Regions from separate parts of the Streptomyces sp. NPDC005794 genome, predicted to be linked through region 1. Evidence: riboswitches for the same ligand, from Rfam matches in the RefSeq annotation. Region 1 holds a riboswitch; each other region holds the start of a gene.
The links. A riboswitch is a leader RNA that binds a small molecule or an ion and turns the genes downstream of it on or off. The one in region 1 is predicted to bind cobalamin.

Region 1 (2,192 bases):
TCACCGCCGGGCTTGAGCAGCACCGGGTTCATCAGCGCCGACGGCTCCACCCGGGCGGCCTGCGCCTGCATCGCCTGGGCCCGGCCGATCTCCGCGCCCTCCCGGGTGACGAACGAGTTCAGCGACATGTTCTGCGCCTTGAACGGTGCGACCTTCACCCCCTGGCGCACCAACCACCGGCAGATCCCGGCCGTGACGACGCTCTTGCCCGCGTCCGACGTGGTTCCCGCGACCAGCAGCCCGCCGCTCATTCGCCTCTCCGTCCCATGGCCGACCGCCCCACCGCACACACGGCGAGGGCCAGCACACTCACCCGGCGCGACAGCCGCACCGCGCGTTCGATGTCCGTGACCCGCACGTCCCGGCCGGCCCCGCCGTTGAGCACGGGCCGGTGCTCGACCCGCCCGCCGTACGCGAGGGTGCCGCCGAGCCGTACGCCGAGCGCGCCCGCGAACGAGGCCTCCACCGGGCCCGCGTTGGGGCTGGGATGCCGGCCCGCGTCGGCCCGCCAGGCCCGGACGGCCTCGCGAGGGCGTCCCCCGGCGGCCACGGCGAGCACGGCGGTGAGCCGGGCCCCGGGCCAGCCGGCGACGTCGTCGAGCCGGGCGGATGCCCAGCCGTAGCGCCGGTAGCGGGGCGACGTGTGCCCGACCATGGCGTCGAGCGTGTTGACGGCCCGGAAGGCGACCAGTCCGGGCACTCCGCCGAGTGCACCCCACACCAGGGCTCCCACGACGGCGTCCGACGTGTTCTCGGCGACGGACTCCACCACCGCGCGGGCGATCTGCTGCGCGTCCAGTGCCTGCGGATCACGGCCGCACAGATGCGGCAGCCGCTCCCGGGCCAGCTCGACGTCCCCGGCGGCCAGCGCCCCGCCGATGGCGCGCGCCTCGCGGCCCAGCGAGGTGCCACCGACGACGGACCAGGTGGCGGCGGCGGTCAGCGCCACGGCGGCGGCGGGACGGTCCCGTACGGCACGGGCGGCCAGCGCGGCGGCGCCCGTGGCACCCCCGGCACAGACGAGCGCGTGCAGGGCACCCCAGCCACGGTGATCGCGCCACAGACGGCCCTCGGCCCCCGCCGCGGCACGCCCGAAGGCGGCGACGGGGTGACCCCGCCGGGGGTCACCGAGCAGCAGGTCGCCGATCAGACCGGCGGCGGCGCCGTACGCGAAGATGCGGTCGGCTCGCACCGCTCAGCCGGCCGTCGCGCCTCGAAGGACCTTCACAGCGGGTGGTACGGCGACCGACGCAGGGCAGCCAGGCATGGCGTATGTCCTCACTCAGGGTCCGCGCCCTGGTTCGACGTGACCGGCGACGAGAGTCTCCTGGCTTCCGGATCCGCAGGTCCTCCGGCCTTCCAGCCCGCGGTGACGGGCCGTGACTTCCGTGTGGAGGCTGCTCCCCGGTGACAGTGGCGGGACCGCGCCGGATTCGCACCGGCTTCCTCTTCTGTCGCCGTACATGGCTCCGGCAGTCCACCACGCGCCGCGAACGCCCGTCAACCTGCCGCTGACCTGCGAGGCTTCAGTGTGCTCAGACGCACACCGGCCGGACACACACGGGGTGTGTCCGGCCGGTGCGCGTCTGAGCGGAGGTCAGGCGACGATCAGATAGATCCCGTACGCGACCGCCGCCAGGCACAGCCCGAAGCAGGCGTACGCGCCGGTGCGCGCCAGGACGCCGGCCCCGCCGCCGCCCTGCGCCGTCGGCGTCTGCTTGGCGAGGCCCGTGATGCCGAGGGTGAAGAGGCCGACCAGCGCCACGGTGATCACGAGGCTGACGCCGAAGACGGAAGCGAGAGCTGCCCAGTCGATGTTCATGCGGATCTGTCCTTACACCGTGGCCGGCCGGGCCGGGTCGGCCGGGGTCTCGGCCGTCGTGGCCGGAGCGTGGATGGTGGTCTTGAGCTCGGTGGCGGCCACACCGGCGGGCGGCGGGCTGACGGCCGCGATGGCGGTCGTGACGACGCCCGCGGGCTCGTCCTCGGGCTCGTTGACATTGGTGTGGTCGACCGGCTTGCGGCGCGACACCAGCCAGATGGCGCCGGAGCCGGCGACGAGCAGGACGGCGACCACGGCGACGCCCCAGGGGCCCTGCTTGGTCAGGAACTCGGCACCCGCGCCGACCAGTCCGGCGGCCGGCAGCGTCAGACCCCAGGCGATGAACATCCGGGTGGCGGTGGACCAGCGG
Region 2 (2,192 bases), on a different contig from region 1:
CTGCGCGGCGGGCTCGGCCCGCGCGACCCTCGCCGTCGCCGTGCGCTACGGCGGGCACCGGCTGATCTCCGGGACCCGGGGCGCGCCCCCGGTGCCCGTCAACGCGCACCGGACCCACCACGGACCGCTCGCCTCGGCCATGGCCACGGTCTTCGCCATGAGCCTGCTCCACCGCAGGGCACAGGAGCGGTGGGAAGCCAGTACGGAGAAGGACGGCCGGAGGGACGCGGGCAGGCTCGTCGACGTCGCCAAGGCATGGATCACCTGGCGGGCCCGTGACGTCATCGTCGAGAGCCGTGAACGCTGTGGCGCGCAGGCCCTGCTGGAGAACAACGGCATGACCGAGCTCGTCACGGGAGTGGAGGGAGCCATCACCGCGGAGGGCGACAACATCGCCTTGTACGCCAAGGCGGCGACCGACATGCTCTTCGCCGCCGAGCCCGGCCGGGCGGACGTCCCGGACCGGGGCCCGCACCCCGGTGACCTGGCCGAACCGCGTTTTCTCGGCGAACTCCTCGGCGCGGTCCAGGACATCTGGTTCGCCCGGGCGAGAGACCGCGCGCAGCGGGCGCCCGGCACCGACCTCCTCGAGCGGTGGAATGCGGCCTCGGGCCCCGCCCTGCGCGGGGTCGAGGCCTATGCGTACCGCGAGGCCGCCGCGGCCTACGCCGAGGCCCGCGCGGCGCTGCCCGAGGGGGGCGCCAGGGACCGGCTGGGAGAGTTGGAACGGCTGTTCGCCGTCGAATGGGTGGCCCGCAACAGCGGCGATCTGCTCGCCGCAGGCCTCCTGAGCGCCGGTCAGGTCGAAGCCCTCGCGGAGAACGCCGAGCAGCTGATCACGGCCGTCGCCGCGCACGCCCCGCAACTGGCCGAATCCTTCGCCCTGCCCGAGAAGCTGCTCGCCGACTGGCCGATCGCCGGACCCGGCTACGCGAAGGCGTACGACGATCCCCTCGGACCCTGGAACGCCGGCCCGGAGAACGCCCGATGAACGCCATGGCCAAGGGGCGGGCCGCGTGCGGACGCCTCGGGGAGAGCCTGGAGATCCTGGGCCTGCGCGTCGTTCTGCTGGCCTACTGGGGCACGGTGTCCATGATCGCCCGCCGGGGCGGACAGCCGCAGGCGCAAGGCGGCGAATCGGTTCACCCCAAGGGCTGACCCGCCCGAAGGCCGGTACGGAGGGGTGCCCGCGCCGTACCGGCCGTCAAGCCCCCGAAACCCGCGACGCGCCGCGTGATAGCTTGCAGACGCCAGTCACACTCCACGTGGAGTCAGGGAATCCGGTGCGAATCCGGAGCTGACGCGCAGCGGTGAGGGGGACGGGCGGGGCCACTGCCACTGGGACACCCTCGGGTGCACCGGGAAGGCGTCCCGTCCGGACGAACCCGAGTCCGAAGACCTGCTGGCACCCGCTTCCGTACCGGGGGCGGAACACCGTAGCGGGCTTCGCGCATGAGCCCAGAGACGCCGAGGGACTCCGTGCCGCCCATAGCCAGCACCGTACGCCGAACCGCCCTGCTCGTCGCGGGACTCGTCCTGCTGACCGCCTGCGACGGGGGCGGGAGCACGTCCGACGGCGAGGCACGGGAAGGCGCCGCCGCCGGCTTCCCCGTGACGCTGAAGAACTGCGGTCGCACGGTGACCGTCGACGCGGCACCGCGTCACGCCGTCTCCCTCAACCAGGGATCGACGGAGATCCTGCTCGCCCTGGGCCTCGCCGGCCGGCTCGCCGCCACCGCGACGTGGACGGACCCGGTGATGAAGGGGCTGGAGAAGGACGAAGCCACCGTGCCGCGTATCGCCGAGAACCAGCCCTCCTCCGAGAAGGTCCTCGCCGAGGAACCCGACTTCGTCAGCGCCTCGTTCGAATCCACTCTCGGCAAGGGCGGTGTGGCATCCCGCGACCAGTTCGAGGAACTGGGCGTACCGACGTACCTCTCGCCCACCGACTGCGCGGGCAAGGACCACACAGGCAGCAGCGACGGCTCCCGTACCGAGCCTCTGACCATGGACCGCGTGTACGGCGAAGTACGCGACCTGGCCGAGGTGTTCGGCGTCCCGGAGCGGGGTGAGGAGCTGGTCACCAGCCTCCGGGACCGCGTCGACAAGGCGACCGAGGGCATCGACGCCTCCGGTACCACGATGCTCTACTGGTTCGCCGACGCCGAGGCCCCGTACCTGGCGGGCTGCTG
Region 3 (2,192 bases), on a different contig from region 1:
GATGCGGGAGTGCTTGGTCGGGTAGGCGGACAGGACGAGCGCGATCCGCTTCTCGGCGGCCGGGACGTGGCGGAGCCGGGCGTGCCGTACGGCGATCCCGGCGACCCGGGCGGCACGCTCGGGGTCGGCGACGTACGCGGGCAGACCGTCCTCGTCGATCTCCTTGAAGGAGAACGGCACCGTGATCAGGCGGCCGTCGAACTCGGGGACGGCGATCTGGGTGGCCGCGTCCAGCGGGGAGACACCCTCGTCGTTCTCCTCCCAGGCCGCACGGGGGCTGGTGAGGCAGAGCGCCTGGAGGACCGGTACGTCGAGGCCGGTGAGGGCGCCCGCGTCCCAGGACTCGTCGTCGCCGCCGGCCGACGCGGTGGCGGGCTTGGTGCCCCCCGCGGCGAGGACCGTCGTCACGATGGCGTCGGCGGCGCGGAGTTCGTCGATGAGCTCGGGCTCGGGGGTACGGAGCGAGGCGACGTACAGCGGCAGGGGGCGTGCGCCCGCGTCCTCGACGGCGGTGCAGAGCGCCTCGATGAACGCGGTGTTCCCGCTCATGTGGTGGGCGCGGTAGTAGAGCACCGCGACCGTCGGGCCGGTGACGTCCCGGGCCGTCCGCTCCAGCGGGCCCCAGGCGGGGGCGGGGGCGGGCGGCTCGAAGCCGTGGCCGGTGAGCAGCACGGTGTCGGAGAGGAAGCGCGCCAGCTGCTCCAGGTTGGCGGGCCCGCCGTGCGCGAGGTAGGCGTGCGCCTCCGCCGCGATGCCGATGGGCACCGTGGAGGCGGCCATCAGCTGGGCGTCGGGGGCCTGTTCACCGGTGAGGACGACGACGGGCCGGCCGGTGGCGAGGACCTGGTCGAGTCCCTCCTGCCAGGCGCGGACACCACCGAGGAGACGCACGACGACGAGATCCGTGCCCTCCAGGAGCTGCGGCAGGTCCTCGACGGAGAGCCGGGACGGGTTCGCGTAACGGAAGCCGACCGGGCCGCCGGAGGCACGGGCGCTGAGCAGGTCGGTGTCGGACGTCGACAGGAGCAGGATCATGCGGCGTCAGTCCTTCCCCGGGGTGTCCACGCCCCGGGCGGTGTCGGATTGGGGTCTCCCCTGCTCGGACGGATCCGAGACCTCGGGGAGGGGAGTTCCTGACTCGCACGGCCGGACGGCCGGGCTCACAGTGGCGGGACCGCGCCGGAATCTCACCGGGCTTCCTCCCCTGTCGCCGTATGGCGATGGCGGACCCAACGGACCGCCGCTAGGCATAGTAGGCGGCAGGTGGGGGGTCCTGACCAGACGGCCCCCCGCCCTGACCGGGGCCGGCAGCGGTGTCCCGTAGGTCACAGTGACCGTCGGGGTGTGCCACGGTCACGGTCGGTATGCTCGCCGCCATGTCCGCCTCCTCCCTTCCGTCCCGGTCTCCGGGCGACGCGTGTGCCCGGAGCAGCGGCGACGCCTGCCCCGGCGCGCTGCGGCTGCACCGGGCGGACGACGGCGCGCTGGCGCGGATCCGCATACCCGGCGGGGTGTTGACGCCCCACCAGGCAGAGGCGCTGGGCCGGGCCGCCGAGCGCTTCGGTGACGGTGAGCTGCATCTCACCTCCCGCGGCAACGTGCAGCTGCGCGGGCTCGCGCCGGACTGCGGCGTGGAACTGGCCGGCATGCTGAGCGGGGCCGGGCTGCTGCCCTCCGAACCTCATGAGCGCGTACGCAACGTGGTCGCGTCCCCGCTCTCCGGGCTGGACGGCCTCGGGGCCGTGGACGTCAGACCGTGGCTGACCGAGCTGGACCGGATTCTCTGCGGAAACGACCGGGCCACAGCGCTCTCCGGACGCTTTCTGTTCGCGCTCGACGACGGCCGCGGCGACGTGGACGCTCTCGGCGCCGACCTCACGCTCATCGGCCGGGCCGGCGGGAGCGCGCTGCTGCGCATCGGGGAGCGCGACGCCGTTCTCCGCGTACCCGCCCCCGACGGCCCCCGCGCCGCGATCGTCGCCGCCGAGGCCTTCCTGGACGCGGCCCGGGAGACCGGCGCCTGGCGGGTGAAGGACCTGCCGCACGACGCGACCGCCGCGCTGCCCGCCGACGTCGTACGACGGCTCGGGCAGGCCGGGATCACCGGCGCACCGGAGTCCCGTCCCCGCCCTTCCGAAGCCCGGCCCCCGGTCCCCGGCCGCGTCCCCGGCAGCCGCAGCGAGGCCGCGCTG
Region 4 (2,192 bases), on a different contig from region 1:
GGAGTGCACGACGCGGCCCGGCTCGGCGGTCTGGTTCGCGGTCCGGTTGGAGGCGTCCTTGAACGTCATCCAGCCCTGCCCGGTCTGCGCGAGCGTCCGCATCATGCGTCCGTACAGCTCACGGGCCGGGAGGGTCTTGCGGGCGAGCCCCTTGGCCTCGGCGGCCCGGTACGCGGCGTCGAACGCGTCGCCCCACAGGTCCACCAGCTCGGGGGTGTCCGCCGGGGAGAACAGCGACCACTCGGTGTCCGCGTCGACGCGCCGCATGAACTCGTCCGGGATCCAGTGCGCCAGATTGAGGTTGTGCGTACGCCGCTGGTCCTCGCCGGTGTTGTCGCGCAGCTCCAGGAACTCCTCGATGTCCGCGTGCCAGGTCTCCAGGTAGACGGCGGCGGCGCCCTTGCGCCGGCCGCCCTGGTTGACGGCGGCGACCGAGGCGTCGAGCGTCTTCAGGAACGGCACGATGCCGTTGGAGTGCCCGTTGGTGCCCCGGATGAGCGAACCCCGGGCGCGGATGCGGGAGTACGAGAGGCCGATGCCGCCCGCGTGCTTGGAGAGGCGCGCCACCTGGTGGTAGCGGTCGTAGATCGAGTCGAGCTCGTCCAGCGGTGAGTCCAGCAGGTAGCAGGACGACATCTGCGGGTGACGGGTGCCGGAGTTGAAGAGGGTGGGGGAGGAGGGCAGGTAGTCGAGCCGGCTCATCAGGCCGTACAGCGCGGCCACTTCCTCCAGGGCGCGCTCGGAGGTGTCCTCGGCGAGCCCGGCGGCGACGCGCAGCAGGAAGTGCTGCGGGGTCTCCACGACCTCGCGGGTGAGCGGGTGGCGCAGCAGGTAGCGGCTGTGCAGTGTCCGCAGCCCGAAGTAGCCGAAGCGGTCGTCGGCGCCGTCGGCGAGCGCCTGGTCGACCAGCGAGTCGAGAGCGGCGGCGTGCAGCGCGACGAACTCGGCCGTACGGTCCGCGATGAGGCCCTCGCGATGTCCGACGGCGACCGACGCCGAGAAGGAGACAGCGCCCTGACCGGCGGCCTCGTCCGCGACGGCCCGGGTGAGGAGCCGGGCGGCGAGCCTGGAGTAGGCCGGGTCCTCGGAGATCAGGCCTGCGGCCGCCTCGGTGGCCAGCGAGCGCAGCTCGGCCTCGTCCGCCCGCGCGCTGCGGCCGCGCAGTGCGGAGGCTGCGACCCGTCCGGGGTCGGTGTCGGGCAGATCGGCGGTGAGGTCGGTCAGGGTCCGCAGCAGCGCGGTCCCGGGTGCGTCGGTGGTGCGGCCTTCGGATTCCGCGGCTGAAACCGGATCGGCTGGCGCGATGGTCACTGGGGGCTATCCCTCGCTCGGCTCAGGGCCTGCGGGAGCGGGGCAGCCGGGCACGACGGCGCCCGGGGAAGGGCAGCACGGCGCACGGCGTCCACCGGCCCTCCGCGGGGCCCGGACGTCTGACGTCCGGTTCGGTCGAGCCGGACGCACTGTCGACAGGTCTTCGGACTTCGGGGTGCGCGAAACACACCGATCACACCGTTGCGGGACAGTTCCGGATTCACACCGGATTCCCCTGCGGCGACAGCGAGGTCGAGCATACATGTGGGGGCTGCCGATCGAAGTAGCCCCCACATGTTGTGTCGTGGTGGGTCAGAGTTCCAGGCGGAAGGTGAGGAGCGAGAGGCCTTCCAGCGGGTACCAGTCCCGCTCCGGAGTCCGTACGAAGCCGAGGCGCCGGTAGATCCGGTGGGCGTCCAGCATGGAGGGCTGTGTCGACAGGACGATCGCGGAGAGCCCGCCGGCGGCTCGTGCCCGGTCGATACAGGCCCGTACGAGGGCCTCGCCCGCCCCGCGCCCACGCGCCTCCGGCGCGACCGCCAGCATCCGGAATTCGGCTTCGTGGTCCCCGGCGATGTCCGCCCACGGGCTGCCGGGCGCGACGTAGGTGACGCCGCCCAGCAGCCGGCCGTCGGCGTCCACCGCGACCAGCACCTCGGCCTCCGCCGCCCGTCGACCCACCGCGCGGAGCTGTTCCAGATAGGGATCCTCGGCGCCGAAGTCCAGCAGGCCGTCACCGAGATAGGCCTGGGCGGTGATCTCGCCGAGGTCCTCGAACTGAGCCGGCCGGACCGGCCTGATCGATACGTCCATGGGCCGCAGTCTGCCGCAACCGAGGGGCGTGGCGCGCCCCGGTTCCGGCCGACGGCGGGCCCGTGGGG

Region 2: it holds a riboswitch for cobalamin, as region 1 does, so the genes downstream of both, ACFYQ5_RS15330 (ABC transporter substrate-binding protein) here and ACFYQ5_RS30200 (cobalamin biosynthesis protein) in region 1, are expected to answer to the same signal.
Region 3: it holds a riboswitch for cobalamin, as region 1 does, so the genes downstream of both, cobN (cobaltochelatase subunit CobN) here and ACFYQ5_RS30200 (cobalamin biosynthesis protein) in region 1, are expected to answer to the same signal.
Region 4: it holds a riboswitch for cobalamin, as region 1 does, so the genes downstream of both, ACFYQ5_RS05010 (ribonucleoside-diphosphate reductase subunit alpha) here and ACFYQ5_RS30200 (cobalamin biosynthesis protein) in region 1, are expected to answer to the same signal.

What each region holds. Positions count from the first base shown of each region.
Region 1 covers NZ_JBIAIN010000023.1:55,393-57,584, reverse strand. Annotated here, with positions in the region: gene ACFYQ5_RS30205 (cobyric acid synthase) at 1-251, opposite strand, end outside; gene ACFYQ5_RS30200 (cobalamin biosynthesis protein) at 248-1,192, opposite strand; cobalamin riboswitch at 1,321-1,451, opposite strand; gene ACFYQ5_RS30195 (hypothetical protein) at 1,598-1,822, opposite strand; gene ACFYQ5_RS30190 (anion permease) at 1,835-2,192, opposite strand, start outside.
Region 2 covers NZ_JBIAIN010000008.1:167,132-169,323, forward strand. Annotated here, with positions in the region: gene ACFYQ5_RS15320 (acyl-CoA dehydrogenase) at 1-991, shown strand, start outside; gene ACFYQ5_RS15325 (hypothetical protein) at 988-1,158, shown strand; cobalamin riboswitch at 1,235-1,422, shown strand; gene ACFYQ5_RS15330 (ABC transporter substrate-binding protein) at 1,453-2,192, shown strand, end outside.
Region 3 covers NZ_JBIAIN010000021.1:49,507-51,698, reverse strand. Annotated here, with positions in the region: gene cobN (cobaltochelatase subunit CobN) at 1-1,035, opposite strand, end outside; cobalamin riboswitch at 1,107-1,249, opposite strand; gene cobG (precorrin-3B synthase) at 1,365-2,192, shown strand, end outside.
Region 4 covers NZ_JBIAIN010000003.1:64,024-66,215, forward strand. Annotated here, with positions in the region: gene ACFYQ5_RS05010 (ribonucleoside-diphosphate reductase subunit alpha) at 1-1,311, opposite strand, end outside; cobalamin riboswitch at 1,448-1,583, opposite strand; gene ACFYQ5_RS05015 (GNAT family N-acetyltransferase) at 1,624-2,124, opposite strand.